3 regions of the Lysinibacillus sp. G01H genome follow, and region 1 is predicted to be linked to each of the others. Evidence: a T-box and tRNA genes for the amino acid it is inferred to sense, from the RefSeq annotation. Region 1 holds a T-box; the other regions hold tRNA genes.

The links. The T-box of region 1 lies ahead of trpS (tryptophan--tRNA ligase). A T-box ahead of a tRNA ligase gene usually reads a tRNA of that ligase, here a tRNA-Trp.
Region 2: it has a tRNA-Trp gene. The T-box ahead of trpS (tryptophan--tRNA ligase) is inferred to sense a tRNA for this amino acid. The anticodon was not compared.
Region 3: it has a tRNA-Trp gene. The T-box ahead of trpS (tryptophan--tRNA ligase) is inferred to sense a tRNA for this amino acid. The anticodon was not compared.

What each region holds. Positions count from the first base shown of each region.
Region 1 covers NZ_CP118397.1:751,632-762,173, reverse strand. Annotated here, with positions in the region: gene pepF (oligoendopeptidase F) at 1-1,688, opposite strand, end outside; gene PSR12_RS03630 (competence protein CoiA) at 1,740-2,858, opposite strand; gene mecA (adaptor protein MecA) at 3,053-3,721, opposite strand; gene spxA (transcriptional regulator SpxA) at 4,155-4,550, opposite strand; T-box leader at 5,042-5,263, shown strand; gene trpS (tryptophan--tRNA ligase) at 5,379-6,368, shown strand; gene PSR12_RS03610 (YuzI family membrane protein) at 6,371-6,592, opposite strand; gene fabF (beta-ketoacyl-ACP synthase II) at 6,699-7,940, opposite strand; gene PSR12_RS03600 (beta-ketoacyl-ACP synthase III) at 7,971-8,909, opposite strand; gene PSR12_RS03595 (YjzD family protein) at 9,362-9,556, shown strand; gene PSR12_RS03590 (ATP-dependent Clp protease ATP-binding subunit) at 9,606-10,542, opposite strand, start outside.
Region 2 covers NZ_CP118397.1:253,870-264,411, forward strand. Annotated here, with positions in the region: gene PSR12_RS01195 (SLC13 family permease) at 1-97, shown strand, start outside; rRNA gene PSR12_RS01200 (16S ribosomal RNA) at 488-2,039, shown strand; rRNA gene PSR12_RS01205 (23S ribosomal RNA) at 2,221-5,148, shown strand; rRNA gene rrf (5S ribosomal RNA) at 5,216-5,331, shown strand; tRNA gene PSR12_RS01215 (tRNA-Val) at 5,343-5,415, shown strand; tRNA gene PSR12_RS01220 (tRNA-Asp) at 5,423-5,498, shown strand; tRNA gene PSR12_RS01225 (tRNA-Thr) at 5,507-5,582, shown strand; tRNA gene PSR12_RS01230 (tRNA-Tyr) at 5,590-5,673, shown strand; tRNA gene PSR12_RS01235 (tRNA-Trp) at 5,678-5,751, shown strand; tRNA gene PSR12_RS01240 (tRNA-His) at 5,800-5,875, shown strand; tRNA gene PSR12_RS01245 (tRNA-Gln) at 5,885-5,959, shown strand; tRNA gene PSR12_RS01250 (tRNA-Lys) at 5,973-6,045, shown strand; tRNA gene PSR12_RS01255 (tRNA-Arg) at 6,064-6,140, shown strand; tRNA gene PSR12_RS01260 (tRNA-Pro) at 6,156-6,232, shown strand; tRNA gene PSR12_RS01265 (tRNA-Ala) at 6,248-6,323, shown strand; tRNA gene PSR12_RS01270 (tRNA-Ser) at 6,337-6,429, shown strand; tRNA gene PSR12_RS01275 (tRNA-Phe) at 6,436-6,511, shown strand; tRNA gene PSR12_RS01280 (tRNA-Gly) at 6,517-6,590, shown strand; tRNA gene PSR12_RS01285 (tRNA-Ile) at 6,595-6,668, shown strand; tRNA gene PSR12_RS01290 (tRNA-Asn) at 6,676-6,752, shown strand; tRNA gene PSR12_RS01295 (tRNA-Glu) at 6,754-6,825, shown strand; gene PSR12_RS01300 (hypothetical protein) at 7,220-7,390, shown strand; gene PSR12_RS01305 (nitric oxide synthase oxygenase) at 7,550-8,596, shown strand; gene PSR12_RS01310 (hypothetical protein) at 8,646-9,176, shown strand; gene PSR12_RS01315 (CynX/NimT family MFS transporter) at 9,244-10,452, opposite strand.
Region 3 covers NZ_CP118397.1:3,878,642-3,889,183, forward strand. Annotated here, with positions in the region: gene PSR12_RS19720 (restriction endonuclease subunit S) at 1-955, opposite strand, end outside; gene PSR12_RS19725 (type I restriction-modification system subunit M) at 952-2,439, opposite strand; gene PSR12_RS19730 (hypothetical protein) at 2,604-2,789, shown strand; gene PSR12_RS19735 (hypothetical protein) at 2,906-3,202, shown strand; tRNA gene PSR12_RS19740 (tRNA-Leu) at 4,137-4,217, opposite strand; tRNA gene PSR12_RS19745 (tRNA-Cys) at 4,265-4,338, opposite strand; tRNA gene PSR12_RS19750 (tRNA-Gly) at 4,348-4,422, opposite strand; tRNA gene PSR12_RS19755 (tRNA-Gln) at 4,428-4,502, opposite strand; tRNA gene PSR12_RS19760 (tRNA-His) at 4,507-4,582, opposite strand; tRNA gene PSR12_RS19765 (tRNA-His) at 4,618-4,693, opposite strand; tRNA gene PSR12_RS19770 (tRNA-Trp) at 4,706-4,779, opposite strand; tRNA gene PSR12_RS19775 (tRNA-Tyr) at 4,793-4,876, opposite strand; tRNA gene PSR12_RS19780 (tRNA-Thr) at 4,886-4,961, opposite strand; tRNA gene PSR12_RS19785 (tRNA-Phe) at 4,974-5,046, opposite strand; tRNA gene PSR12_RS19790 (tRNA-Asp) at 5,058-5,133, opposite strand; tRNA gene PSR12_RS19795 (tRNA-Met) at 5,137-5,211, opposite strand; tRNA gene PSR12_RS19800 (tRNA-Val) at 5,238-5,313, opposite strand; tRNA gene PSR12_RS19805 (tRNA-Glu) at 5,332-5,406, opposite strand; tRNA gene PSR12_RS19810 (tRNA-Ser) at 5,431-5,522, opposite strand; tRNA gene PSR12_RS19815 (tRNA-Asn) at 5,528-5,604, opposite strand; rRNA gene rrf (5S ribosomal RNA) at 5,621-5,736, opposite strand; rRNA gene PSR12_RS19825 (23S ribosomal RNA) at 5,848-8,775, opposite strand; rRNA gene PSR12_RS19830 (16S ribosomal RNA) at 8,957-10,508, opposite strand.

The sequences.
Region 1 (10,542 bases):
CATCCCGCTTTTAAGAAGTTATTAATATAACGTTCTACAGCTGGTGCACCCTCCTCTAATATTTGTTTACTTAATGCTGTAGCGGCTGATTTACCAGTCGCATACTGATAAACATAGTAATTATAGTAGAAGTGTGGAATACGAGCCCATTCTAAGCCGATTTCCTCATCTACCACCATATCATCACCGAAGTACTTTTTGTTTAATTCATAGTAAACTTCTGTTAAACGATCTGCTGTCAAGGATTCACCGTTCTTATCCATCTGATGAATAAGATGTTCGAACTCCGCAAACATTGTTTGTCTAAATACAGTACTTCTGAAGCCATCTAGCCAATGGTTTAATAAGTATATTTTTTGTTGTGGATCATCAATTGTTTTCAGTAAATAGTCATTTAATAACTCTTCATTGCAAGTAGAAGCGACCTCTGCCACAAAAATAGAATAGTCTCCATAAACAAATGGCTGGTTGTTGCGTGAATAATAACTATGAACACTATGGCCAAATTCATGTGCTAATGTAAATAGATTGTTCACATTGTCCTGCCAATTCATTAAAATATACGGATTTGTACCATAGGCGCCTGAAGAATAGGCTCCACTACGCTTCCCTTTATTTTCTAAAACATCGACCCAACGGTTATCCAGTCCATTTTGAACTATGCTTTGATATTCCTCCCCTAATGGAGCTAAAGCTTTTACTAAAATATCTTTCGCTTCATCATAAGAGACCTTCATTTCCACCTCTTTAACTAGTGGCGCAAATAAGTCCCACATATGCAATTCATCTACACCCAATAATTTCTTACGCAACGAAATATAACGTTGCATAGCTGGTAAGTGCTTATGAATTGTTTCCACCAGCTGATCATAAACATTTTCAGGAATGAAGTTATTTGACATGGCAGCGTGGCGTGCAGAATCATAATGACGAATTCGAGCACTTACATTATGCTTCTTCACATTACCAGTTAGCGTAGCCGAGAACGTATTTTTAAACTTGCCATACGTTTCGTACATCGCTTTAAATGCGCCTTCACGTACAGAGCGATCCTTGCTCTCTAAAAACTTTATATAATTACCATGCGTAAGTTGTACCTCTTCTCCCTCTTCATTTTTCACATGAGGGAATACCATATCGGCATTGTTTAACATGCTGAATGTATTCGAAGCTGTACCTGTCACCTCAGACATTTGCGCTAGCAATGCCTCCTGTTCGGCTGGTAATACATGTGGACGTGCCATTGTAATTTCTTTTAAAGATTGTTTATATAGTTGTAGGTCTTGATTTTCTGTTAAGTAGCGTTCAATCGTTTCTTCACTTAATGTCAGAATTTCTGGCGTTAAATAGGAAAGGCCAGCTGAGATACTCGTTGCCAATGTTTGAATACGGCTGTTCATATCTTGATAAAAGCTATTTGTCGTATCTTGATCATAGCGCATATGAGCATATGTGTAGAGCTTCATTGCACGTTCATATATATGATCATGATACTGCAAAGCTGCTAATAATGCCTCTGCCCCATTATTTAAAGTACCTGCATAGCTAGGTGCTTGTTTAGCAAGCTCTGCAACCTCCTTCAATTCCTCTTCCCAAGCTGCATCTGTTGCAAAGATGTCTTCTAAGCGCCATGTTAATTCTTCTGGTACTTCTTTTCTAACCAAAACCTGATTACTGTTACTAGCCATATATGCCAGCCCCCTTTATATGTGCTTTTTTCCTTTTACTCTCATATTTTCTCAGTATATTGTGGCAATTGCAAATAAATGTACATAGACTTGCTCACAATTATCTAGTAAATCATCCTCATGTTGCATACGCTTAAGAAGATACCCATAATTTTGAATAGCTCTTAGTGCTTGTTCGGTTACTTCTAGCTGATACTTGCATAAAAAGTTTTCCATCTGCCCCTTTGTTAATTCAAATGGAAGACGTCCTAATTGTTTACTAAAATAAAACAGCAGTATTTGCCATTCGCTCGTAAACAAAGGGATAGCTGTTCCTTCTTTCACTGGAATTCCAATGTATGGTGGCAAAGCAGTAAGAGAAAGATTTAATTCATAGCAATTACGTAAAAATGGATCTTGTACTCCCTTCTTGCTATGTAAAAGACGATTAAACGCAAATTGCCTACAAGTCTGTTTATAGAGCTGCCAATAGCGTTGAAATTCTTCTTGAGTAATACGTTGAGGTCTATAAAAAGGAAAATGTTGTTGATCGATCGGAATTTTCTGTACTTTACCTATGAAAGTATGCCCGTGAACATGAAGAAGATTCGTCCAATAAATAAATTGGGCTGTCACCGCGTTGTACGTCAGTAAATATGGTAAATCCGTTGTTGTTATAAACGCTTTTTGCAGCAGTGGAGAGATTCTAATTTTTCTGATGCCATTGACGGCTTCTTTGCTTTGGGGAGTTTGAAAAAGCCAAATTGCTTGTATATCGTTTCTTTCATAGCCCATTGTTCGTTGGTGCCATTTTTCATGAGAGATTGTACTACATTGAAATTCAACTGCAAACTGCTCCTTATCGCGTGTAACAAGCAAATCTGGGCGCTGAGAAAGCTCCTTTAAATATGGTTCTAGTTCCACCTGATGTCCATGCTTTTGGAGCCACTCATATAATTGCACTTTACCTTGTAAATGTAATTTAGATTCACCTTCTGCGAATAGCTGTGAACATTGATTTTTTGTGAAGTGAGCAAAGTGGGGAATATTATAGTTACCTATTTTCAATTGAACTTGTTCTAAACATTGAGGACAATAAAATTTCATGTGCCGCCTATATTGCTGTAAAGCTTTCCTCGTATATTGATAGGGGAGAAATAATTGCTGTTGATTGTTATAGGCAATCAGCATAGTATCAGCTCCTTTTTAGTCAACTATAATAGAATGGATTTTCACAAACAAAAATAAAGCAGTTTTTTCTTGAAATTTTAAAAATGCGCTCTTATTTAAAACTCTGCGATGTTGAAAACATAAAAAAGGACTGTAGCGAAACTCGATTCATTTACGAGTTTCACTACAGTCTAAAATAATTAGTTTTTCATTGCCTATGCAAAGTATTTTCGAACTGTTTCAAAGCAATTGAATTCCATAATTTTTTCACCGTACTCCTCTAGACGATGAATTGTAAAATTGGATGGTGTTAAAAATTCCTTGATAACTGCATTTCTATCATGACGATTTAAATCCTCATCTGCGTTTCCAAAATCAACAACTAGATAGTACCAATTTTCATATTTGAATAATGAGGAATCCACTAATTCGTCTGTCATTCGTTTTGCGACAGGGATTAACTCATCAATATCTTTAAATTTATAAACATAAATGTCTGTATCCATAAATAATTCTGACTCATCCATGTCACCAAATTGAGTTAGTTGGCTAAGAAGATCCTCTCCAACTTCATCGAATGGTGCAAACATATCTTTGTGTTCATCAAAATTCGAATGACCATCTAATGTTTCACCGTCTTTTAAAATATGTGCACGTGTGACAATGATTTCTAAGCCTACTTCAGATGCATTGATATGAATCCAAATCGGACCCTCTACATCAAAATAATCCTCCGTGTTTACTTCATCAATCATATCCCAAAAAAGTTGTTCACCCTTTGCTCGATTGTACCAAATTTCTTCACGACTATAGCCGCGATCCTCTATATCATTGTACGTAATAAAGAGCTTGAGTGTATTTTCATTTACACGTTCGATGTCCACTAGACCTCATCTCCCTTCACTGTCATATGTCGAAAAACAGTTTGTTTCATTAGTATGCTTTTATTCTTTGTTTTTAACCTTCATACTGCATTTGTTTTTCAACCTTTGACCACACTACAGTAAAACCATCGAGTAACCGTAAACATGAATTTTTGTGTTCACAGTTGTCTCTAACTCTATTGTATGCTGTTCTGTCATAAAATGAAAAGGATATACACCGTTTCACAGAAGATATTTGAATTATTGAAATTGTAGTAAACTATTTAACTTAAATCAAGTTTAACATACTTTTACGGAAATATATGACTTTTCCCTATTAATTATTATACTTCATATAGAAGGTTTTACAGAAGTAAAACATAAAAAAAAGATGTCACAACATGTATTCCACATCTGTAACATCTATTACATATATTATTCAGAATAGAAAGGTTTAATTCACCATTCGTTGTGCTTCTTGTAACTGATATGCTCGAACTTTTCGAGGTAAGAAACGACGAATTTCATCTTCATTGTAGCCAACCTGTAGACGTTTTTCATCTAAAATGATTGGTCTACGTAGTAAGCCAGGATATTCCTGAATTAATTCATATAAACGTTGTAATGGTAAGCTTTCAACGTCAACATTTAATTTTTGGAATATTTTAGAACGAGTGGAAATAATTTCATCAGTTCCGTCTTCTGTCATACGTAAAATTTTTTTTATTTCACTTATGCTAAGTGGTTCAGAAAATATATTACGTTCTGTATATGGAATTTCGTGCTCCTCTAACCACGCTTTCGCTTTACGACAAGAGGTACAACTTGGTGATGTAAATAGGGTTACGATCATTCTGACACATCCTTTCATTTCAAAATCATTATCTATAAACCAGAACCAATGTGTTAAATTAGAATTAATGTAATGTAAAATACACAGTACCATTATACAGTACTCCGCTGTATTTGAATATAGTTCCAATAAAAAAAATCTGAACCTATCGCTAAATATTCTGTCTATTTATACAGCTTTCAAATATAGTGTATTTTCTTCAAACTTATGTGCTACTACTACCATTCCCATTTTTAAAGCATTTTAAACATCTAAACAGATATCTCGGTTGTTCTCATTTAAGAAAAACAATCGAGAAAATTGTCAATCTCCCGTGTACATCTAGCCAATTTTTTAATAAAAAATTATAAATTTATAACAAAATTACATAACAAAAAAAGCATATAATTTTTTCTAGGAAAAAAACACCGTCAAAAGTCTGACTTTACACAAAGGAATCTTTATAATATAATTCTTTGCAATCAAATCAATTTGAACAATTTAAATTGAGAAAAACGCTGACGAAGAGTAGTACATATGCTAATTCACGTATAGAGAGTCTGTGGTTGCTGTAAACAGATCGTGGATGCATGTGGAATGGACTTCCGAGTTAGCTTTGTGAACGCTACTTGAAGCTATTAGCAAAGCTCGTCCCTTCACGTTACGAAGCTGAGTGGCCTTTTTAGGCAAGCTGGGTGGTACCGCGGATTCAAACATCATTCGTCCCTTCATTAGAAAAAATCTAATGAGGACGCATGATGTTTTTTTGTCTTCATCACCAAGTTGAAAGGTGAAGACAACGCTGTGACAAATGTTACAGAAATTGAATTCGAGGAGGAATTTTTAATGACAACTATTTTTTCTGGCGTACAGCCTACAGGTATCGTAACATTAGGGAACTATTTAGGAGCATTCAAGCAGTTCCCGGCACTACAGGATGAAGGGAACGCCATTTATTGTATCGTTGATCAACATGCAATCACTGTTGCACAAGATCCTAAAGAATTACGAGAAAGTATTCGAAAGCTTGCTGCTACCTATATTGCTACTGGCATTGACCCTAAAAAATCGACCTTATTTATTCAATCAGAGGTGCCAGCGCATGCTCAGGCAGGATGGATGTTACAATGTGTTGCGTCTATCGGTGAACTAGAACGTATGACACAATTCAAAGATAAATCACATGGTAAGGAAAGCGTATCTGCTGCTCTTTTAACATATCCACCGCTAATGGCCGCGGACATTCTACTTTATAACACAAATATAGTCCCTGTCGGCGATGATCAGAAGCAGCATATTGAGCTAACTCGTGACCTTGCAGAACGCTTTAACAAACGCTTTGGCGATGTTTTAACAATTCCAGAAATTCAATTACCTAAAGCAGGTGCACGCATTAAATCCTTACAAGAGCCAACAAGGAAAATGAGTAAATCAGATCCAAATACGAAAGCGACAATCCGCTTATTAGATACTGCGAAAGACATTGAGAAAAAAATTAAATCAGCTGTAACTGACTCTGACGGCATCGTTGCATTTGATGTGGAAAATAAACCAGGTGTTTCAAATTTATTGACAATCGAATCAGCTATTTCAGGGGTAGCCGTTGAAGATTTAGTCAAAAAATATGAGGGAATTGGTTATGGTGGATTCAAGCAGGGTGTAGCAACAGCAGTAATTGAACACTTAACACCTATTCAAGAAAAATTCTATCATCTTGTAGAATCATCAGAGTTAGATGTCATTCTTGATGAAGGTGCTGAAAAGGCGAATGCGATTGCTAGTGCTACATTAAAACGTATGGAAGATGCTATGGGTCTTGGTCGCGCACGTCGCTAAACTTACGGCTTGTCTGAGGATCGATCAAAGCCCAAATCAAGCACAACTGCGCAGATGATGATACAGGCTCCTACCGCCATATAAAATTCTGTTGTTTGAAAAATAAATTTGAAAACAACCTTCCATGAATAACCTAGTGTGCGGTAATTTAAATACAATATGAGATTCCCTAAAGAGAGGATCATTAAGCCATAACTTACTAAAAATAAAAAGAGACGAAACATAGTAATGGCATCCTTTCTATTTCTTCTTACTTATCATTTATTCACAAAACTATAAAAAAAGACGTCAGCCATTTAAATTTGGCTGACGTTTTTTAATGTTTATCTATTATGCTTCATATTTTTTGAATAGAAGACTTGCATTATGACCACCAAAACCAAGAGAATTACTCATTGCATATTGAATATTTGCTTCTCTTGCTTCGTTTGGAACATAATCTAAATCACATTCAGGATCAGGATCTTTTAAATTGATTGTAGGTGGTAAAATCCCTTCTTTAAGGGCTAATGCTGTGAAAATAGCTTCCACACCACCAGCTGCTCCTAATAAGTGACCTGTCATAGATTTTGTTGAGCTCATCGCAAGTTTATACGCATGATCACCAAAAGCAGTCTTCACAGCTTGCGTTTCGAATAAATCGTTATATGGCGTACTTGTACCATGGGCATTAATATAATCAACTTGTGATGGCTCTACACCACCATCTGTTAACGCTTGCGTCATCGCACGGGCTGCACCTTCACCCTCTGGAGCTGGAGCCGTAATGTGATGCGCATCCCCTGTTGCACCATAACCTAAAACTTCAGCATAGATTTTGGCACCACGAGCTTTTGCATGTTCATATTCTTCTAAAATGACAATACCCGCTCCTTCTCCGATAATAAAGCCATCTCGGTTTTTATCGAATGGGCGACATGCTGCTTGTGGATCTTGATTTAATGATAGTGCTGTATTGGCACAAAAACCTGCAACTGCCATTGTTACGATTGGTGATTCAGCACCACCAGAAATCATTACATCAGCATCTCCACGCTCAATTACTTTAAAGGCATCACCAATAGAGTTTGTGCCTGAAGCACATGCCGTTACAGAACAAGAATTAATCCCCTTTGCACCAAAGTGAATAGAGACTTGGCCTGATGCCATATCAGGAATCATCATTGGAATAAAGAAAGGACTAACACGTCTTGCTCCACGCTCTTGGAATGTTAAAAATTGTTGTTCATATGTTTCCATTCCACCGATACCAGAACCAATCCATACACCTGCACGTGGAGCTAGCTCTTCATCAATTGTTAGCTGTGCATCTTCCATTGCCATAATAGAAGCCGCTAATGCGTATTGTGTGAAACGATCCATTTTACGTGCTTCTTTACGATCAATGTATTTTTCAATATCAAAGTCCTTTACTTCTGCGGCGATTTTTGCTGCAAAAAGATCTTTATTTAAGCGTGTCAACTCACCAATGCCAGATTTACCAGCTTTAATGTTTGCCCATGTTTCTTCGATGCTATTTCCTAGTGGTGTAACTGCGCCAATTCCTGTAATTACTACTCGTCTTTTACTCATTGTCTTACTCCCCTCAAGCATTTTTCCTACTTATTTTCCCCATCTCATGGCTACGGCACCCCATGTTAAGCCGCCACCAAAACCTACAAGGACTAATAAATCATCCTCTTTAATCTTACCTGCTTCAAGCTCATCTACCAAGGAAATACCAATAGATGCTGCTGAAGTATTTCCGTATTTATGAATCGTTTTTGACATTTTTTCTGGTGGTAGCTCTAAACGCTCACGTGCAGATTCCATAATACGTATATTTGCCTGATGAGGCACTAAGAAGTCAACGTCTTCTTTTGTTAATCCTGCTTTCTCTAATACATTAACAGCCGATTCACCCATTTGTCGAACAGCAAATTTAAACACTTCACGACCATTCATCGCAATTGTATCTTGCTTCGTTAAATAAAGATTCTTTCCGCCTGTACCGTCTGCACCAAGTTCAAAGGATAGAATACCTCTACCTTCAGAGACTTGCCCAATGATAGCTGCACTGGCACCATCGCCAAATAATACAGCTGTATTGCGATCTTCCCAATCAACGACTTTCGACAGTTTTTCAACACCTACTACTAAGACATATTTATAAGCATTTGCCTCAACAAAGTGCTTTGCTGTCACTAAGCTATATATAAATCCTGCACATGCTGCTGCTTGATCCATTGCTGCAGCATTCACTGCTCCGAGTTGTTCCTGAACCATACAAGCTACACTTGGAAAAGTTTGATCCTGTGTGACAGTTGCTACAAGAATTAAACCAATTTCCTCAGGCGTAATACCCGCATTTGCAATAGCTTCTTTTGCCGCAGCTACTGCCAAATCTGAAGTTTCCTGATCATCTGCCGCAAAATGACGTTCTTCAATGCCTGTTCGAGTACGAATCCATTCATCAGAAGTATCCATGATTTTTTCCAAATCAAAATTTGTAACGACCTTCTCAGGAACATATTTGCCTATTCCTATAATACCAGCGTTCATATAGCAACCCCTCAGCTTTCTTACTATCAATTATTAGTAACTGGTCATAATTATAACGCATATAAAAGGAATGACGCAAGATGATTTAAAATTTATGCAGCTAAGTGTATTGTTCTTTGATTATAGAAGTGAAGAAATTTATGAAATGAGGTTATTCTTATTTAGGAGCTTTATCATACTTTGTGGAGCATTTCAGAGCGCTTTGCATCATGTATGAGCGGTGTCCTTTCTTTTTGGAGCACTTTTCACTCGCTTAGGAGCGCATTCCCCTATTTCAGAGCTGTTCCTAAATACTTTACATTACCAAACATAAAATACTAAATCTCATATTTGTTGTGACAAAATCGCCATGTTTCACATAAATGGTTCATTTTTTTTTGATTTATGTTATGATATGATAATGAATATGAGTAAAACCTTATGATGAAAAAAGTTCGGTTGAGGTGAAATTAATGCAATATATCGTAACGTTCATATGGTCATTCCTACTAGTTTCTATGTTAAACTACGTAGTCAGCTCTGTACTTGGTGTACCATTTGATTTCAAAACTGGAGCAATCGTTTCTGTTGTATTCTCCATCCTTATCTTTATTATTGGAGCAATCATTCCAAACGACCCTACACCAGAAGCTGCAGACCATCATTAATTCAGCTAGAAAAAACCTGTTCAGCTTCATGCCGAACAGGTTTTTTCTGTTATTTTTCCACAACACATTGTCCCTCATGCATTTTCACATGCAACGTCTCCCCTGGTAAAACTTCTCCGCGTAAGAGTTCTCTAGCAACGGCTGTTTCGATATGTCGCTGTACAAAGCGTTTTAGTGGTCTTGCTCCAAATTGGGCATCTGCCCCTTGCTCTACTACCCAATCAATGACTTCTTGCTCGACAGATAAAGTAATTTCTTGCTCTGCGACACGTTTAATCAATTGCTCCACATACTTCCAGGCAATCGCAGTAAAATGTTTAGTAGATAATGCATGGAAGAAAATGATATCATCCATTCTGTTTAAAAGCTCAGGTTTAAAATGTTGTCGTAGGGCTGTCATAACTAAGTCCTCCACAGCAGCATCATTTTCCTTTGCCTCCATTAAATAACTAGAGCCGATATTCGAAGTTAAAATGACTACTGTATTTGTAAAATTCACCATTCGTCCCTGACTATCTGTAATGCGCCCATCATCTAAAATTTGCAATAAAATGTTCGCCACATCAGGATGAGCTTTTTCAATCTCATCTAGTAGCACCACAGAATAAGGATTTCGGCGAACTGCTTCCGTTAGTTGTCCACCTTCCTCATAGCCCACATAGCCTGGAGGAGCCCCAACAAGTCGAGACACACTATGTTTCTCCATGTATTCACTCATATCAATACGAATAAAGTGATCCTCTGAATCAAATAATTGTGCAGCAAGTGCCTTGGCAAGTTCTGTTTTACCTACACCAGTTGGACCTAAAAATAAAAAGCTACCAATAGGTCGGTGTGGATCTTTGATACCTGCTCGTGCACGCCATACCGCTTCTGTCACTAATTGAACTGCTTTATCTTGTCCAACCACACGTTCATGTAATGTATCCTTTAAACGTAATAGTTTTTCACGCTCACCCTCTACTAATTTTGTTACAGGGATTCCT
Region 2 (10,542 bases), 500 kb from region 1:
CTATAAATTTATGGATTTCGTAAGAATAGGGGTTCCGTTACAACTTGTTATGTTTATTGTGATGATGATAGCCATCCCGTTCTTTTTCCCATTTTAAAAACTCGGTTTCTTTACCGAGTTTTTTGTTTTTTTAAAGATCTATTATTTTTTTGTAGGAAATTATGATAAAATTATTTTCTAGTTCATGGTCTAACATTGAGCTAGCTTGTGAATAGATTTGGTAGTTATTAATATAGGAAGTTTTACTTTGATAATAAAAAAATTAAAGTTTTTTATTAAAAAGTGTTGACCTTTTAAAAATAAGGGTGTAGTATTATACAAGTCGCCAGGGTGACACGCTAAAATAAAGCAAAACATGAACCTTGAAAACTGAACAAGCAAAACGTAATCAATAAAGTTTTAAGTAACTAGTTTAGCTAGTGAACGAAACACAATTTTGGACATCAAACATGATGCCAGCAAAACAATTTGAGCTAATCAAATTTCTTTTATGGAGAGTTTGATCCTGGCTCAGGACGAACGCTGGCGGCGTGCCTAATACATGCAAGTCGAGCGAACAGAAAAGGAGCTTGCTCCTTTGACGTTAGCGGCGGACGGGTGAGTAACACGTGGGCAACCTACCCTATAGTTTGGGATAACTCCGGGAAACCGGGGCTAATACCGAATAATCTCTCTTGCTTCATGGCGAGAGACTGAAAGACGGTTTCGGCTGTCGCTATAGGATGGGCCCGCGGCGCATTAGCTAGTTGGTGAGGTAACGGCTCACCAAGGCGACGATGCGTAGCCGACCTGAGAGGGTGATCGGCCACACTGGGACTGAGACACGGCCCAGACTCCTACGGGAGGCAGCAGTAGGGAATCTTCCACAATGGGCGAAAGCCTGATGGAGCAACGCCGCGTGAGTGAAGAAGGTTTTCGGATCGTAAAACTCTGTTGTAAGGGAAGAACAAGTACAGTAGTAACTGGCTGTACCTTGACGGTACCTTATTAGAAAGCCACGGCTAACTACGTGCCAGCAGCCGCGGTAATACGTAGGTGGCAAGCGTTGTCCGGAATTATTGGGCGTAAAGCGCGCGCAGGCGGTCCTTTAAGTCTGATGTGAAAGCCCACGGCTCAACCGTGGAGGGTCATTGGAAACTGGGGGACTTGAGTGCAGAAGAGGAAAGTGGAATTCCAAGTGTAGCGGTGAAATGCGTAGAGATTTGGAGGAACACCAGTGGCGAAGGCGACTTTCTGGTCTGTAACTGACGCTGAGGCGCGAAAGCGTGGGGAGCAAACAGGATTAGATACCCTGGTAGTCCACGCCGTAAACGATGAGTGCTAAGTGTTAGGGGGTTTCCGCCCCTTAGTGCTGCAGCTAACGCATTAAGCACTCCGCCTGGGGAGTACGGTCGCAAGACTGAAACTCAAAGGAATTGACGGGGGCCCGCACAAGCGGTGGAGCATGTGGTTTAATTCGAAGCAACGCGAAGAACCTTACCAGGTCTTGACATCCCGTTGACCACTGTAGAGATATAGTTTCCCCTTCGGGGGCAACGGTGACAGGTGGTGCATGGTTGTCGTCAGCTCGTGTCGTGAGATGTTGGGTTAAGTCCCGCAACGAGCGCAACCCTTGATCTTAGTTGCCATCATTTAGTTGGGCACTCTAAGGTGACTGCCGGTGACAAACCGGAGGAAGGTGGGGATGACGTCAAATCATCATGCCCCTTATGACCTGGGCTACACACGTGCTACAATGGACGATACAAACGGTTGCCAACTCGCGAGAGGGAGCTAATCCGATAAAGTCGTTCTCAGTTCGGATTGTAGGCTGCAACTCGCCTACATGAAGCCGGAATCGCTAGTAATCGCGGATCAGCATGCCGCGGTGAATACGTTCCCGGGCCTTGTACACACCGCCCGTCACACCACGAGAGTTTGTAACACCCGAAGTCGGTGAGGTAACCTTTTGGAGCCAGCCGCCGAAGGTGGGATAGATGATTGGGGTGAAGTCGTAACAAGGTAGCCGTATCGGAAGGTGCGGCTGGATCACCTCCTTTCTAAGGATTATTTCGGAATACAAACCTTGGGTTTGTACGATTACGTTTTGCGTTCAGTTTTGAAGGTTCATTCTATCTGAATGAAACACTTCAAAACTTGTTCTTTGAAAACTGGATAAAACGACATTGAAATTGTAACAAACACATTTATTTTTTAAGTTTTTTATAGGCTTAATAACTTGGTTAAGTTATTAAGGGCGCACGGCGAATGCCTTGGCACTAGGAGCCGAAGAAGGACGGCACTAACACCGATATGCTTCGGGGAGCTGTAAGTGAGCTTTGATCCGGAGATTTCCGAATGGGGGAACCCACTACGTTTAATCGCGTAGTATCTTGACGTGAATACATAGCGTCTTGAAGGCAGACCCAGGGAACTGAAACATCTAAGTACCTGGAGGAAGAGAAAGAAAAATCGATTCCCTGAGTAGCGGCGAGCGAAACGGGAAGAGCCCAAACCAAGAGGCTTGCCTCTTGGGGTTGTAGGACACTCAATACGGAGTTACAAAAGAGCGAGTTAGATGAAGCGACTTGGAAAGGTCCGCCAGAGCAGGTAAAAGCCCTGTAGTCGAAAGTTCGTTCTCTCCTGAGTGGATCCTGAGTACGGCGGAACACGTGAAATTCCGTCGGAATCCGGGAGGACCATCTCCCAAGGCTAAATACTACCTAGTGACCGATAGTGAACCAGTACCGTGAGGGAAAGGTGAAAAGCACCCCGGAAGGGGAGTGAAAGAGATCCTGAAACCGTGTGCCTACAAGTAGTTAGAGCCCGTTAATGGGTGATAGCGTGCCTTTTGTAGAATGAACCGGCGAGTTACGATTACGTGCGAGGTTAAGCTTTAGAAGGCGGAGCCGCAGCGAAAGCGAGTCTGAATAGGGCGAAATAGTACGTGGTCGTAGACCCGAAACCAGGTGATCTACCCATGTCCAGGGTGAAGGTGAGGTAACACTTACTGGAGGCCCGAACCCACGCACGTTGAAAAGTGCGGGGATGAGGTGTGGGTAGCGGAGAAATTCCAATCGAACTTGGAGATAGCTGGTTCTCTCCGAAATAGCTTTAGGGCTAGCCTCGTGATGAGAATACTGGAGGTAGAGCACTGTTTGGACTAGGGGGCCATCCCGGTTTACCGAATTCAGACAAACTCCGAATGCCAGATATTTATACACGGGAGTCAGACTGCGAGTGATAAGATCCGTAGTCAAAAGGGAAACAGCCCAGACCACCAGCTAAGGTCCCAAAGTAATCGTTAAGTGGAAAAGGATGTGGCGTTGCACAGACAACCAGGATGTTGGCTTAGAAGCAGCCATCATTTAAAGAGTGCGTAATAGCTCACTGGTCGAGTGACGCTGCGCCGAAAATGTATCGGGGCTAAACGATTCACCGAAGCTGTGGATTGACATCTACGATGTCAGTGGTAGGAGAGCGTTCTAAGTGCGTTGAAGTCAGACCGGAAGGACTGGTGGAGCGCTTAGAAGTGAGAATGCCGGTATGAGTAGCGAAAGACGGGTGAGAATCCCGTCCACCGTATGACTAAGGTTTCCTGAGGAAGGCTCGTCCGCTCAGGGTTAGTCGGGACCTAAGCCGAGGCCGATAGGCGTAGGCGATGGACAACAGGTTGATATTCCTGTACCACCTCCTCACCGTTTGAGAAATGGGGGGACGCAGTAGGATAGGGTAAGCGCGCCGTTGGTTGTGCGCGTCCAAGCAGTAAGGCGTGTGTGTAGGCAAATCCGCACACTGTAACGTTGAGCTGTGATGGCGAGTCCGTATGGACGAAGTTCCTGATTTCACACTGCCAAGAAAAGCCTCTATCGAGGTGAGAGGTGCCCGTACCGCAAACCGACACAGGTAGTCGAGGAGAGAATCCTAAGGTGTGCGAGAGAACTCTCGTTAAGGAACTCGGCAAAATGACCCCGTAACTTCGGGAGAAGGGGTGCTCTTGAGCGTGCAAGCGCATGAGAGCCGCAGTGAATAGGCCCAGGCGACTGTTTAGCAAAAACACAGGTCTCTGCAAAACCGTAAGGTGACGTATAGGGGCTGACGCCTGCCCGGTGCTGGAAGGTTAAGAGGAGTGGTTAGCGCAAGCGAAGCTGCGAATTGAAGCCCCAGTAAACGGCGGCCGTAACTATAACGGTCCTAAGGTAGCGAAATTCCTTGTCGGGTAAGTTCCGACCCGCACGAAAGGCGTAACGATCTGGGCACTGTCTCAACGAGAGACTCGGTGAAATTATAGTACCTGTGAAGATGCAGGTTACCCGCGACAGGACGGAAAGACCCCGTGGAGCTTTACTGTAGCCTGATATTGAATTTTGGTACAACTTGTACAGGATAGGTAGGAGCCAGAGATCTCGGAGCGCCAGCTTCGAAGGAGGCGTCGGTGGGATACTACCCTGGTTGTATTGAAATTCTAACCCATGCCCCTTAGCGGGGCAGGAGACAGTGTCAGGCGGACAGTTTGACTGGGGCGGTCGCCTCCTAAAAGGTAACGGAGGCGCCCAAAGGTTCCCTCAGAATGGTTGGAAATCATTCGTAGAGTGTAAAGGCACAAGGGAGCTTGACTGCGAGACCTACAAGTCGAGCAGGGTCGAAAGACGGGCTTAGTGATCCGGTGGTTCCGCATGGAAGGGCCATCGCTCAACGGATAAAAGCTACCCCGGGGATAACAGGCTTATCTCCCCCAAGAGTCCACATCGACGGGGAGGTTTGGCACCTCGATGTCGGCTCATCGCATCCTGGGGCTGTAGTCGGTCCCAAGGGTTGGGCTGTTCGCCCATTAAAGCGGTACGCGAGCTGGGTTCAGAACGTCGTGAGACAGTTCGGTCCCTATCCGTCGTGGGCGTAGGAAATTTGAGAGGAGCTGTCCTTAGTACGAGAGGACCGGGATGGACACACCGCTGGTGTACCAGTTGTCTTGCCAAAGGCATCGCTGGGTAGCTATGTGTGGACGGGATAAGTGCTGAAAGCATCTAAGCATGAAGCCCCCCTCAAGATGAGATTTCCCATTACGCAAGTAAGTAAGATCCCTCAAAGACGATGAGGTAGATAGGTTCGAGGTGGAAGTGTGGTGACACATGGAGCTGACGAATACTAATCGATCGAGGACTTAACCAAAAAAGTTTGAAACATTCAATGTACCGTTTATCCAGTTTTGAAAGAATAAGTCTTTCAGCTGAATAAGTGAAGTGATGATGGCAAAGAGGTCACACCCGTTCCCATACCGAACACGGAAGTTAAGCTCTTTAGCGCCGATGGTAGTTGGGGGCTTCCCCCTGTGAGAGTAGGACGTCGCTTCGCTTATTTTTTGTGGAGGATTAGCTCAGCTGGGAGAGCACCTGCCTTACAAGCAGGGGGTCGGCGGTTCGAGCCCGTCATCCTCCATCATTTTGGTCCCGTGGTGTAGCGGTTAACATGCCTGCCTGTCACGCAGGAGATCGCCGGTTCGATCCCGGTCGGGACCGCCATTATTATTGCCGGTGTAGCTCAGTTGGTAGAGCAACTGACTTGTAATCAGTAGGTCGTGGGTTCGACTCCTATCGCCGGCACCATTCCCTTGGAGGGGTAGCGAAGTGGCTAAACGCGGCGGACTGTAAATCCGCTCCTTAGGGTTCGGCGGTTCGAATCCGTCCCCCTCCACCATTTTAGGGGCATAGTTCAACGGTAGAATAGAGGTCTCCAAAACCTTTGGTGTGGGTTCGATTCCTACTGCCCCTGCCAGGTATTGAGGTACTCGTTCATAATACAGCTAATATAATTTATATAGTGGCGATTGTGGCGAAGTGGTTAACGCATCGGATTGTGGTTCCGACATTCGTGGGTTCGATTCCCATCAGTCGCCCCATTTTAAAATTGGGGTATAGCCAAGCGGTAAGGCAACGGATTTTGATTCCGTCATGCCTAGGTTCGAATCCTAGTACCCCAGCCATTTTTAATTTCATGAGCCATTAGCTCAGTTGGTAGAGCATCTGACTTTTAATCAGAGGGTCGAAGGTTCGAGTCCTTCATGGCTCATCATTTTTTAATTAGCATGCGCCCGTAGCTCAATTGGATAGAGCGTCTGACTACGGATCAGAAGGTTATGGGTTCGACTCCTGTCGGGCGCGCCAATAAAATCATGTTTACGGAATGTAGCTCAGCTTGGTAGAGCACTTGGTTTGGGACCAAGGGGTCGTAGGTTCGAATCCTGTCATTCCGACCATCTTTCATGATAAATGGGGCCTTAGCTCAGCTGGGAGAGCGCCTGCCTTGCACGCAGGAGGTCAGCGGTTCGATCCCGCTAGGCTCCACCATTGTAATATTTTTGGAGGTATACCCAAGTCTGGCTGAAGGGATCGGTCTTGAAAACCGACAGGCGGGTAACACCGCGCGGGGGTTCGAATCCCTCTACCTCCTCCATTTTTCGGGTCAGTAGCTCAGTTGGTAGAGCATTAGATTGAAGCTCTAAGTGTCGGCGGTTCGATTCCGTCCTGACCCACCATTATTGCGGGTGTAGTTTAATGGTAAAACCTCAGCCTTCCAAGCTGATGTCGTGAGTTCGATTCTCATCACCCGCTCCAAAATGGGCCTATAGCTCAGCTGGTTAGAGCGCACGCCTGATAAGCGTGAGGTCGATGGTTCGAGTCCATTTAGGCCCATCATTATTCCGAAGTAGCTCAGTTGGTAGTAGCACCTGACTGTTAATCAGGTTGTCGCAGGTTCGAGTCCTGCCTTCGGAGCCACGGCCCGTTGGTCAAGTGGTTAAGACACCGCCCTTTCACGGCGGTAACACGGGTTCGAATCCCGTACGGGTCATCAAGCATGTAGCACAGATGTGTGTTACATGCTTTTTTCTATTCTCCTTTTTCATGTTGTTGAGAAAAGATCACTAGCAGAAAAAGACACCTATTAGCAAGGTAAGAGGTTGATTTCCGTTCCGCCAGTTTCCTTTCCAGAGGGCGTCCGATGAGCCACTTCACTCATTTACGTTTGCTCCAGGGTCTCATCTGTGACGCTGGCTCCACTACAATCAACTTTTCTGCAAAGTGTCTTTACTTTTTTCATAGTAGCATAGCGATCAAAAAGCCCATTATCTGTATGCTTAGAGGAGATAAGCTCTTATTTTCAATGTGGAGTAGGGAATCAGTTACAACAGCCATCCATAAGTGAACACCTTCAATTTATTTGTGGGATAAATGAGGAAGACTACTTGATTGCCGGGGTTAGCCAGAAAGAGGCTAACCGCAGCGCGAAAGCCAAGCGTCAGCAGCATGTAAGTAGCCTAAAATGGAAAGACTTTTATCTTTCACAAAAAATTCTATTGATTGCTTTGCTACAACACTATGAAGGTTACATGATTAATGTAGACTTTTTACAATAGTTAGGATCCCTCTCCCTTACATTCTCTTAAGAAAGAGAGTCTATAGAGTAAATTTGAACAAACTATTTCATATATAAAATATGTATGTTTTTTCAATTACTATTTTCATGGTGCTTGTGGTTTTGTTCCTCTAATATGAGGATAAGTGGAGGAATCGATATGAATATACAGGAGATACAGCAATTTTTAAGTCTATATAAGACAGAACAAAATGAATCAGAATTTTGGTTAAAGAATAGATTACAGGCAGTTAAGGATGCAGGTGAATATCACCCAACAACAGAGGAGCTAGTTTTTGGCGCACGGGTGGCATGGCGAAATAGCAATAAGTGTATTGGACGTCTGTTTTGGCAGTCACTGCATGTAGTAGATGCACGTGATGTTTTAGATGAAAAGGCTATTTTTCAAAAATTACTAGAACATATTGATTATGCGACAAATCATGGGAAAATCCGTCCAACTATAACAGTGTTTGCTTCAGATAGAGTACGGATTTGGAATCATCAACTAATTCGTTATGCAGGCTATGAAACAGAGGCAGGCATTATTGGAGATTCGCAGTCCATTAAATTTACAAAAGTGTGTGAGTCGTTAGGATGGAAAGGTAAAGGAACTGATTTTGATGTACTACCAATCGTTATACAGGTGGATGATCGTGCTCCTCAAATGTTTGTAATTCCTGAAGAAAATGTAGTAGAGGTTTCAATCCGCCATCCAGAGTCAATCGATGTGGAGAAATTAGGAATGAAGTGGTATGCTGTACCTATTATTTCGAGTATGCGTTTTCAAATGGCTGGAATTGATTTTCAAGCAGCTCCATTTAACGGCTGGTATATGGGAACAGAGATTGGTGCACGAAATTTAGCAGATCATGATCGTTATAATATGTTACCTGCAATTGCAGAGATTTTTAATCTTGATACAACCAAACAAGCGTCTCTTTGGCGTGATCGTGCTTTAGTAGAACTTAATATTGCTGTTCTTCACTCATTTAAAGAAGAGGGTGTGAGCATTGTTGATCATCATACAGCAGCTCAGCAGTTTAGATTGTTTGAGGAGGCTGAAAAATCAACAGGAAGAGAAGTTACTGGCAACTGGACATGGTTAATCCCACCACTTTCCCCTGCCACAACTCACATATTCCATAAACCCTATGTAAATATATATCATACACCAAATTATTTTTATCAAAAACCATGCTATTAGTGTAAAGGAATTGTTTACTTTCAACACTTTTGATGAGAGAGGGCTTACTATGTTAGATCAGCAAATTCCCAATATCCCGTGGAGACAATTGACGACACCTTATGGTAGAGGTACAGCCATTCCTAAGCTGATAGAACAGGAGCAATACACACAACTAGCTGAATTAATCGAACATCAAGGTACACTGTGGCAGGTGACACCATGGGTTTTGCTTGTCCTGTTAAAAAAGCTTACTAGTAAAAAATTAGAGGTTGTCTCCTTACAAGAAATACAATTATATTTAGCTGTGGCACATGCTATTACGAAAGATTATCTCGACCCAGTCAATACTGTTAAAAATATGCAGGAGCTATTAGACGTCAACTATTTATGGATAGAAAATGAGGACAATGATGAGCAGGAGTGGGAGGAAGAAACGCCAAAGGGCTATGGAAAGCAAGCTTTTGTAGGCTATTACTATTATAGTTATTTGCTTTTACAAGAGGCTGTTCCTATTTTTTCTACTATAACAGCTCGTAATAATGAAGCATCAGAATGCCTTGCTGAATTGCTAACATTAATCCAGCAACTCGACAATTAAGTAATGTGTAAACACTATATAGAAATAAAGCAGATGGAGGAAGCTGAACCACCTGCTTTATTTAATTTTAATGCACATATTCATTCTTAGAAGCTCTCATTGAGCAAAAGAAGAGTAAAATTGCCACAACGACAAAGAGCCATCCCGCAATATTCCAACCACCAAATAAATCATGCAAGTAGCCAAAAAGAATAGGACCAATTGCGGCAAATAAATAACCCAAAGATTGTGCAAAGCCTGATAAATCTGCTGCTTCAAATGCAGTACGAGTACGGAGAGTGAAGAACATCATTGCTAGGGCGAATGAAGAACCACCTGCTAACCCTAGAAGAACCATCCACAGGACCCCAAGACTTGTCCATTCCATGACAACTCCAACAAAGCCTACTAAATAGAAGGATGTAAACATCAATACAAGTGGGCGTTGAGAAGTCATTTTACCTGCAATAATAGGCACTGCCAAAGCCATTGGTACTTGTGAGAATTGCATGATTGAAAACATCCAGCCAGCTTTATCAGGCGCTAAACCTTGAGCAATATAGATCTCAGGTATCCACGCTGCTGTTGTATAGAATAATAAAGACTGTAAACCCATTGCCCCTGTGACAGCCCAAGTAACAGGTGATTTCCATAAAGGTGTACTGGTCTTTTTAGATGTAGTAACTGGTTCTGGGTAATTTGACTTTAGTTGAGGTATCCAAATTAGGATTGTAATTAGAACGAGTATGAGTGCAATGGAAAGCGCACCTTGCCAGCCTAACGATGAATTAGCTATCGGATAGCTAATACCAGCTCCAAGGCCAGCAGTAAAATTCATGGACATGGTGAAAAAGGCCATTAATAAACCCACATGATATGGAAATTTCAATTTTAATAATCCTGGAATTAGTACATTTCCAAAAGAAATGGCTACGCCAATTAACACAGTACCCAATAGAAGTAATTCTGTCGTACCAAGTGAACGTAGGACAATTCCTAAGGCCAAGAGAAAAGTTGATAAAAATAATGTTAGCTCAAGCCCTAGTTTGCGTGCTACAACTGGTGCAAATGGAGATATAATAGCAAAAGCCAGCAATGGAATTGTTGTTAGAAAGCCAGCCACTACATTAGATATTCCAAGATCTTCACGGATAAAGGATATAATTGGACCAACAACAGTTAGTGGCATTCGTAATGTAGAGGCTATAAAGATAACGCCAAAGACTAAAAGTAAGGTTGTTCCTTTCCAGCTAATTTTTTTACTTGGATAACTAGTGGTATGATCATTTGTAGTCAAAATAAATCCCCCCTAATAATAACCATTCTAATTGAACTACTATAACACTTTATCACACTATTAAAAATAGTAGAAGATTCATAAAATACG
Region 3 (10,542 bases), 1.6 Mb from region 1:
TATATTCATCAGTTGTAAGTATAAATAGAATGAATTCATTAATAATATCCTTTTGTAATCTTATTAAATAAACGTGTCCGTTAATATTTGCACTATCATTCTTTCCTCTAAAAATAGCTGCTCTTCCTAAACTGCTATTCTCAGTATTTATCCTCCCTGTTTTTGTCATTAGGATATCACCGTACTTCAAACTACTCTTTATCATTTTATTATGAGTTTCTTTATCGATATAGACAACATCATCGAGATTTAATCTATTTTTCCAAACATTTTGGCTCCGTAAAAAAGTAATACCATTTTCAATATAAACTTTACTTCCTCCTTTTGGAGTTGATCCGCTTAATATTTTATCAGTCACATCCTTTAATTTTTTTACTTCCCATTCCTTTGGATTATTTATTGGATTTCCAAACATCTCTAAAAACAAACTTTGTGTTAATTCATCTAATGCTGTGATTTGGGATTGGCGCTTGTGAATTAAGCTATAAACTATATTCAAAACTTTTACGATTTGCTTCTGTATTTCAATGCTCAGTAATGGAACATCTAATTCCCTTAAAATATCTAAAGTTATTCCTTTAACAGTTGCCCCTTTACCTTGGGATTTTAAATAATCTGATTTACTTTTTAAAAAGTAAAATAAATATTCCAAATCAAGTACATCAGAATTTTTAGGTACTAATGCCTTTAAATCTTGATTGATCGCTACATCTACGGTATTTATAGCTACTCTTCCTAAACCCATTCGAGTAGGTATTAAAATACTATTTTTCTTAATTAGATTTGTACTAGAATTAATTAGTCCTTCTTCCGTAATAAATTCAATTGAAGAATCGATATATTCCCTATTCATATCTTTAACAGTTACCCAAGGGATACTTCCGTTCCAATAAATATCATTATCGCGTGATGGTGTACCACCACCTACGATGTCCACTAATTCTTTCAGCTTCACTTTAATAGCTCCTTTAAATCCTCAATTCCCTTTAAAATTTCTAACTCTAAAGAATTAATTTCTTCCATTATTTCGGTTGGCGATTTATATTCAACCTTCTCATACACAACCTCTTTATACTTATTAATCGACAAGTCATACCCCTGCTCACGGATTTCATCGACTGGTACAAAGAATGATTGTTCTGTACGTTTACGTTCAGCTTCATCTTGTAAGTTACTGAAACGTGCAAGTATGTCTTCAATATCATTTGCTTCAATTGGTGTGCGTTTATCGTCTAATGAGTAACCGTCTGCCTTCATACCGTAGAACCAAACGTTATCTGTTCCGCCTGTACCTGTTTTCGTGAATATCATAATTCCTGTTGAAACCCCAGCGTACGGCTTGAATATACCACTCGGCATTGAGATGATTGCTTCTAATTTGTTGTTATCAATAATTTCTTTACGAATGGCTTTATGGGCATTTGAGCTACCGAATAATACACCGTCTGGCACGATTACTGCCGCGCGTCCACCGGCTTTTAATGTACGTAAAATAAGTGATAAGAATAGTAACTCTGTTTTCTTCGTTTTCGCTACTTTTAATAAGTCGTTTGATACTGCTTCATAATCTAATGAACCTTTAAACGGTGGATTTGCTAATACTAACGTATATTTATCTGCATCTTTATTTTCCTCAGATAATGAATCTCGGTAATCAATATTGGGTGCGTCTACCCCATGCAGCATCATGTTCATGGCACCAATACGTAACATCGTTGTATCCATATCATTTCCGTAGAACATCGTATGATGGAAATGTTCATTTAACCCTTGTACTAAAAATAGGTCTTGATGGTTTTTTCGTAAGTATTCACTTGCTGACACAAGGAAACCCGCTGACCCCATTGCTGGATCGATAATGATATCTTCTGGTGATGGCTTCATTAACTCCACCATCATATTAATGATGTGACGTGGTGTACGGAATTGGCCGTTTGTACCTGCCGTTTGTAGCTTCGATAATAAATACTCGTAAATGTCCCCTTGTGTATCACGATCTTCCATTGGTATGCTATCAAGTGCTGTTACTACTTTTTGTAATGTCGCTGGCTTGTTAATTTGGAACATCGCATCTTTCATATACTTTGAAAATGCAGATTCCTCTTTGCCGCCTAATGTTTTAATGAACGGGAAGATAGTATTAACCATTACTTCATACATTTCTTGTGCAGGTAAGTTTTTAAATTGTGTCCAGCGCATCATCGACCAGTGCTGCTTTTGCACTTCATTAAATTCAGCTGGCATTTCTGAAAAGATGCCTTTATATTCAAGACCTAAAAATTCCGCTTCTTCTTCTTTTTTTAGTTCTCCTTCATCTAAACCTTTGATGAATAGTAAATATGTTAACTGTTCTATGTTTGTTAAAGGGTTTGTATTCCCCTCTGTCCATAACGTCGTCCAAATGGCATCTATTTTATTTTTAATCTCGCCTGTAATCATGTGAATCCTCCTATTGAAAATACCGTATATATTATATTATCCATGAAAATGGAACTAAAAGCGATAGACTTTTTTTCTAATTAAAGTTGTTTACCCATTGATTATTGCTATTGGGCTAACGGTTCATTTTAGTATAAATTATTTCCAGTGAAAGCAGGGGGATTATGAAACAATTATTTTTGTCATTAAAAGAAGCAGGTTTAATGTTTAAGGGGCATACAGAACAGGGGGAAATTGATTTTATTCTTTGTGAAACCTACGAGATTGGAACGACGGCATCAGTGGATGTGAATACATTCGAAACACTTTTCTCAGATGTAGCAGGTCAGGTACTCATACTTTTAAATTAGGGGTCTCGTCAGGTTTACGCGAATTTACAACGTTAAGCAAATAACATTACCAAACGACGGTTTGGGGACTTTTCTGATATTATTTATTTAAAATAATTTTAATTGGAGTAATAATTATGATGTACGAATTTAAAGTTGGTTGGTGCCCTTTTTGTGACCAGGGGTGGGTTGAAATCGTAAAAAATCAAATGACAGAGGAACTTTTGCTCTGTTGTAATGAATGTGATACAAATTGGAATAATTATGATGAATTTAAGAAGGATGATATTCCGTCTTATTTTCGTCAATATGAAGAAGTAGAGTTTGAAAAAGATTATGAATCAGATGATGATGATTTTCGTTTCAATATAATAAAGCCAACTTATCAAGAAATTATAAATAAAGGTTGGGAAAAATATATATTTAAGGATTAATTAATAATTCATACAAATAATGTTCCCAAATGAAAGTTTGGGCGCACATTAAAAATCCACGAACGCTGGTATATCTACGTTTCGTGGATTTTTGTATGGAAAAGGTTTATGCAGCTTTTTATGCAAGCAACTCAAACACTTAATCTATCAATATTTAAGCGTTTAAGGTTTACCGTTTAGTATGCATAAAATCGTGTATATTTCTTAGCGTTGTCAATCTGCATTTTTCTGGTGCTACCTCAATTAGAGGGTACTCAATACACGATGACTGCTAAAGAAATGGATTATCAAAAGTATCTCGACCAATGGAAAGAGAAAGGGTTATTGAAATAACGGGATCTTTTAGATGAATAAGATAGCCAAACCAGAAGAACATTCTTATTAAATAAGCGTTAAAAATAGAATATTTATTTCACTTATGATAGCTATGATTTTTTGGAGCTGCATCACCAGCGATTTCTTTAATATTATTACTTACAACTCTACTCTGCTATTCCGTAATCATAGTACAAGAAAATTCATAAGTAATTTTTATTAGCTTCAAACTCTTGCACTACTGAAACTTATATCAATGTATAATTTTTCGGTAATCTGCCAAGAATGTTAATAACCCATTCGGTAACTTGATATGAACAGCATCAGGAGAAGAAAAATTAACGCCTCACAATGTACAAACAAAAAAAGCACATGTTTATTTTTCAAACATGTGTTTTTTTTGTTTGCTCACCTTAATCAATCACATTTTCTCGGATCGCAGCTTGTGTAAAAACTTGTGTAAAATGAACCTGCCTATGTGTAAAATGTGTGTAAAATGATTTCAATTCTTATCGTTTCCTATCGTAACCCAAAAAATGCAAAAAGCTCACAAACCCTGTTATATCAAGGTTTATGAGCTTTCGAAACTTTTTAATCGTAACGTAAATTAATCTGATGATACCGGTGGTCGGGGTCGAACCGACACTCCAAAGGAACACGATTTTGAGTCGTGCGCGTCTGCCAATTCCGCCACACCGGCATAATGGAGATAAAAAAAATCGGATAAACCGATTAACAGTTAAAATATGGAGGCGGCAACCGGATTTGAACCGGTGATAAGGGTGTTGCAGACCCGTGCCTTACCACTTGGCTATGCCGCCAGTCATACATGGAGCGGAAGACGAGGTTCGAACTCGCGACCCCCACCTTGGCAAGGTGGTGTTCTACCACTGAACTACTTCCGCAAAAATGGCTGGGGTACTAGGATTCGAACCTAGGCATGACGGAATCAAAATCCGTTGCCTTACCGCTTGGCTATACCCCAACAATGGGGCGACTGATGGGAATCGAACCCACGAATGCCGGAACCACAATCCGGTGCGTTAACCACTTCGCCACAATCGCCATTGTATTATGATGTTTATTAATTTTATATTAGATGGGGCGACTGATGGGAATCGAACCCACGAATGCCGGAACCACAATCCGGTGCGTTAACCACTTCGCCACAATCGCCATAAAATTAATTGGCAGGGGCAGTAGGAATCGAACCCACACCAAAGGTTTTGGAGACCTCTATTCTACCGTTGAACTATGCCCCTAAAATAATAAAACTGGTGGAGGGGGACGGATTCGAACCGCCGAACCCTAAGGAGCGGATTTACAGTCCGCCGCGTTTAGCCACTTCGCTACCCCTCCGGGAAAATCTGGTGCCGGCTATAGGAATCGAACCCACGACCTACTGATTACAAGTCAGTTGCTCTACCTGCTGAGCTAAACCGGCAAAAAAACAAGATGGGTCAGGACGGAATCGAACCGCCGACACTTAGAGCTTCAATCTAATGCTCTACCAACTGAGCTACTGACCCATATTAAAAAATGGCGGTCCCGACCGGGATCGAACCGGCGATCTCCTGCGTGACAGGCAGGCATGTTAACCGCTACACCACGGGACCATTTGGTTGCGGGGGCTGGATTTGAACCAACGACCTTCGGGTTATGAGCCCGACGAGCTACCACTGCTCCACCCCGCGATAATACTATAGTGTTGTTAAAATAATGGTGGAGGATGACGGGCTCGAACCGCCGACCCTCTGCTTGTAAGGCAGATGCTCTCCCAGCTGAGCTAATCCTCCATCTGGGTATTGAAATAATGGTGACCCCTACGGGATTCGAACCCGTGTTACCGCCGTGAAAGGGCGGTGTCTTAACCACTTGACCAAGGGGCCATCGTTTGGAACAAATCAAAGTGCTGGCGGAGAGTAAGGGATTTGAACCCTTGAGACAGTGTTAACCGCCTACACGATTTCCAATCGTGCTCCTTCGGCCACTCGGACAACTCTCCAAGAATGGCTCCGAAGGCAGGACTCGAACCTGCGACAACCTGATTAACAGTCAGGTGCTACTACCAACTGAGCTACTTCGGAATAATTTTGGTATATAGCCTAGCGACGTCCTACTCTCACAGGGGGAAGCCCCCAACTACCATCGGCGCTAAAGAGCTTAACTTCCGTGTTCGGTATGGGAACGGGTGTGACCTCTTTGCCATCATCACTAGACTATTTGAAAGACAATACTTATTATAACATATCTTATAAAAATTACAAGTATATTCTAATATTTTATTCTTTCAAAACTGGATAAACGGTGCATTGAATGTTTCAAACGTTTTGGTTAAGTCCTCGATCGATTAGTATTCGTCAGCTCCATGTGTCACCACACTTCCACCTCGAACCTATCTACCTCATCGTCTTTGAGGGATCTTACTTACTTGCGTAATGGGAAATCTCATCTTGAGGGGGGCTTCATGCTTAGATGCTTTCAGCACTTATCCCGTCCACACATAGCTACCCAGCGATGCCTTTGGCAAGACAACTGGTACACCAGCGGTGTGTCCATCCCGGTCCTCTCGTACTAAGGACAGCTCCTCTCAAATTTCCTACGCCCACGACGGATAGGGACCGAACTGTCTCACGACGTTCTGAACCCAGCTCGCGTACCGCTTTAATGGGCGAACAGCCCAACCCTTGGGACCGACTACAGCCCCAGGATGCGATGAGCCGACATCGAGGTGCCAAACCTCCCCGTCGATGTGGACTCTTGGGGGAGATAAGCCTGTTATCCCCGGGGTAGCTTTTATCCGTTGAGCGATGGCCCTTCCATGCGGAACCACCGGATCACTAAGCCCGTCTTTCGACCCTGCTCGACTTGTAGGTCTCGCAGTCAAGCTCCCTTGTGCCTTTACACTCTACGAATGATTTCCAACCATTCTGAGGGAACCTTTGGGCGCCTCCGTTACCTTTTAGGAGGCGACCGCCCCAGTCAAACTGTCCGCCTGACACTGTCTCCTGCCCCGCTAAGGGGCATGGGTTAGAATTTCAATACAACCAGGGTAGTATCCCACCGACGCCTCCTTCGAAGCTGGCGCTCCGAGATCTCTGGCTCCTACCTATCCTGTACAAGTTGTACCAAAATTCAATATCAGGCTACAGTAAAGCTCCACGGGGTCTTTCCGTCCTGTCGCGGGTAACCTGCATCTTCACAGGTACTATAATTTCACCGAGTCTCTCGTTGAGACAGTGCCCAGATCGTTACGCCTTTCGTGCGGGTCGGAACTTACCCGACAAGGAATTTCGCTACCTTAGGACCGTTATAGTTACGGCCGCCGTTTACTGGGGCTTCAATTCGCAGCTTCGCTTGCGCTAACCACTCCTCTTAACCTTCCAGCACCGGGCAGGCGTCAGCCCCTATACGTCACCTTACGGTTTTGCAGAGACCTGTGTTTTTGCTAAACAGTCGCCTGGGCCTATTCACTGCGGCTCTCATGCGCTTGCACGCTCAAGAGCACCCCTTCTCCCGAAGTTACGGGGTCATTTTGCCGAGTTCCTTAACGAGAGTTCTCTCGCACACCTTAGGATTCTCTCCTCGACTACCTGTGTCGGTTTGCGGTACGGGCACCTCTCACCTCGATAGAGGCTTTTCTTGGCAGTGTGAAATCAGGAACTTCGTCCATACGGACTCGCCATCACAGCTCAACGTTACAGTGTGCGGATTTGCCTACACACACGCCTTACTGCTTGGACGCGCACAACCAACGGCGCGCTTACCCTATCCTACTGCGTCCCCCCATTTCTCAAACGGTGAGGAGGTGGTACAGGAATATCAACCTGTTGTCCATCGCCTACGCCTATCGGCCTCGGCTTAGGTCCCGACTAACCCTGAGCGGACGAGCCTTCCTCAGGAAACCTTAGTCATACGGTGGACGGGATTCTCACCCGTCTTTCGCTACTCATACCGGCATTCTCACTTCTAAGCGCTCCACCAGTCCTTCCGGTCTGACTTCAACGCACTTAGAACGCTCTCCTACCACTGACATCGTAGATGTCAATCCACAGCTTCGGTGAATCGTTTAGCCCCGATACATTTTCGGCGCAGCGTCACTCGACCAGTGAGCTATTACGCACTCTTTAAATGATGGCTGCTTCTAAGCCAACATCCTGGTTGTCTGTGCAACGCCACATCCTTTTCCACTTAACGATTACTTTGGGACCTTAGCTGGTGGTCTGGGCTGTTTCCCTTTTGACTACGGATCTTATCACTCGCAGTCTGACTCCCGTGTATAAATATCTGGCATTCGGAGTTTGTCTGAATTCGGTAAACCGGGATGGCCCCCTAGTCCAAACAGTGCTCTACCTCCAGTATTCTCATCACGAGGCTAGCCCTAAAGCTATTTCGGAGAGAACCAGCTATCTCCAAGTTCGATTGGAATTTCTCCGCTACCCACACCTCATCCCCGCACTTTTCAACGTGCGTGGGTTCGGGCCTCCAGTAAGTGTTACCTCACCTTCACCCTGGACATGGGTAGATCACCTGGTTTCGGGTCTACGACCACGTACTATTTCGCCCTATTCAGACTCGCTTTCGCTGCGGCTCCGCCTTCTAAAGCTTAACCTCGCACGTAATCGTAACTCGCCGGTTCATTCTACAAAAGGCACGCTATCACCCATTAACGGGCTCTAACTACTTGTAGGCACACGGTTTCAGGATCTCTTTCACTCCCCTTCCGGGGTGCTTTTCACCTTTCCCTCACGGTACTGGTTCACTATCGGTCACTAGGTAGTATTTAGCCTTGGGAGATGGTCCTCCCGGATTCCGACGGAATTTCACGTGTTCCGCCGTACTCAGGATCCACTCAGGAGAGAACGAACTTTCGACTACAGGGCTTTTACCTGCTCTGGCGGACCTTTCCAAGTCGCTTCATCTAACTCGCTCTTTTGTAACTCCGTATTGAGTGTCCTACAACCCCAAGAGGCAAGCCTCTTGGTTTGGGCTCTTCCCGTTTCGCTCGCCGCTACTCAGGGAATCGATTTTTCTTTCTCTTCCTCCAGGTACTTAGATGTTTCAGTTCCCTGGGTCTGCCTTCAAGACGCTATGTATTCACGTCAAGATACTACGCGATTAAACGTAGTGGGTTCCCCCATTCGGAAATCTCCGGATCAAAGCTCACTTACAGCTCCCCGAAGCATATCGGTGTTAGTGCCGTCCTTCTTCGGCTCCTAGTGCCAAGGCATTCGCCGTGCGCCCTTAATAACTTAACCAAGTTATTAAGCCTATAAAAAACTTAAAAAATAAATGTGTTTGTTACAATTTCAATGTCGTTTTATCCAGTTTTCAAAGAACAAGTTTTGAAGTGTTTCATTCAGATAGAATGAACCTTCAAAACTGAACGCAAAACGTAATCGTACAAACCCAAGGTTTGTATTCCGAAATAATCCTTAGAAAGGAGGTGATCCAGCCGCACCTTCCGATACGGCTACCTTGTTACGACTTCACCCCAATCATCTATCCCACCTTCGGCGGCTGGCTCCAAAAGGTTACCTCACCGACTTCGGGTGTTACAAACTCTCGTGGTGTGACGGGCGGTGTGTACAAGGCCCGGGAACGTATTCACCGCGGCATGCTGATCCGCGATTACTAGCGATTCCGGCTTCATGTAGGCGAGTTGCAGCCTACAATCCGAACTGAGAACGACTTTATCGGATTAGCTCCCTCTCGCGAGTTGGCAACCGTTTGTATCGTCCATTGTAGCACGTGTGTAGCCCAGGTCATAAGGGGCATGATGATTTGACGTCATCCCCACCTTCCTCCGGTTTGTCACCGGCAGTCACCTTAGAGTGCCCAACTAAATGATGGCAACTAAGATCAAGGGTTGCGCTCGTTGCGGGACTTAACCCAACATCTCACGACACGAGCTGACGACAACCATGCACCACCTGTCACCGTTGCCCCCGAAGGGGAAACTATATCTCTACAGTGGTCAACGGGATGTCAAGACCTGGTAAGGTTCTTCGCGTTGCTTCGAATTAAACCACATGCTCCACCGCTTGTGCGGGCCCCCGTCAATTCCTTTGAGTTTCAGTCTTGCGACCGTACTCCCCAGGCGGAGTGCTTAATGCGTTAGCTGCAGCACTAAGGGGCGGAAACCCCCTAACACTTAGCACTCATCGTTTACGGCGTGGACTACCAGGGTATCTAATCCTGTTTGCTCCCCACGCTTTCGCGCCTCAGCGTCAGTTACAGACCAGAAAGTCGCCTTCGCCACTGGTGTTCCTCCAAATCTCTACGCATTTCACCGCTACACTTGGAATTCCACTTTCCTCTTCTGCACTCAAGTCCCCCAGTTTCCAATGACCCTCCACGGTTGAGCCGTGGGCTTTCACATCAGACTTAAAGGACCGCCTGCGCGCGCTTTACGCCCAATAATTCCGGACAACGCTTGCCACCTACGTATTACCGCGGCTGCTGGCACGTAGTTAGCCGTGGCTTTCTAATAAGGTACCGTCAAGGTACAGCCAGTTACTACTGTACTTGTTCTTCCCTTACAACAGAGTTTTACGATCCGAAAACCTTCTTCACTCACGCGGCGTTGCTCCATCAGGCTTTCGCCCATTGTGGAAGATTCCCTACTGCTGCCTCCCGTAGGAGTCTGGGCCGTGTCTCAGTCCCAGTGTGGCCGATCACCCTCTCAGGTCGGCTACGCATCGTCGCCTTGGTGAGCCGTTACCTCACCAACTAGCTAATGCGCCGCGGGCCCATCCTATAGCGACAGCCGAAACCGTCTTTCAGTCTTTCACCATGAAGTAAAAGAGGTTATTCGGTATTAGCCCCGGTTTCCCGGAGTTATCCCAAACTATAGGGTAGGTTGCCCACGTGTTACTCACCCGTCCGCCGCTAACGTCAAAGGAGCAAGCTCCTTTTCTGTTCGCTCGACTTGCATGTATTAGGCACGCCGCCAGCGTTCGTCCTGAGCCAGGATCAAACTCTCCATAAAAGAAATTTGATTAGCTCAAATTGTTTTGCTGGCA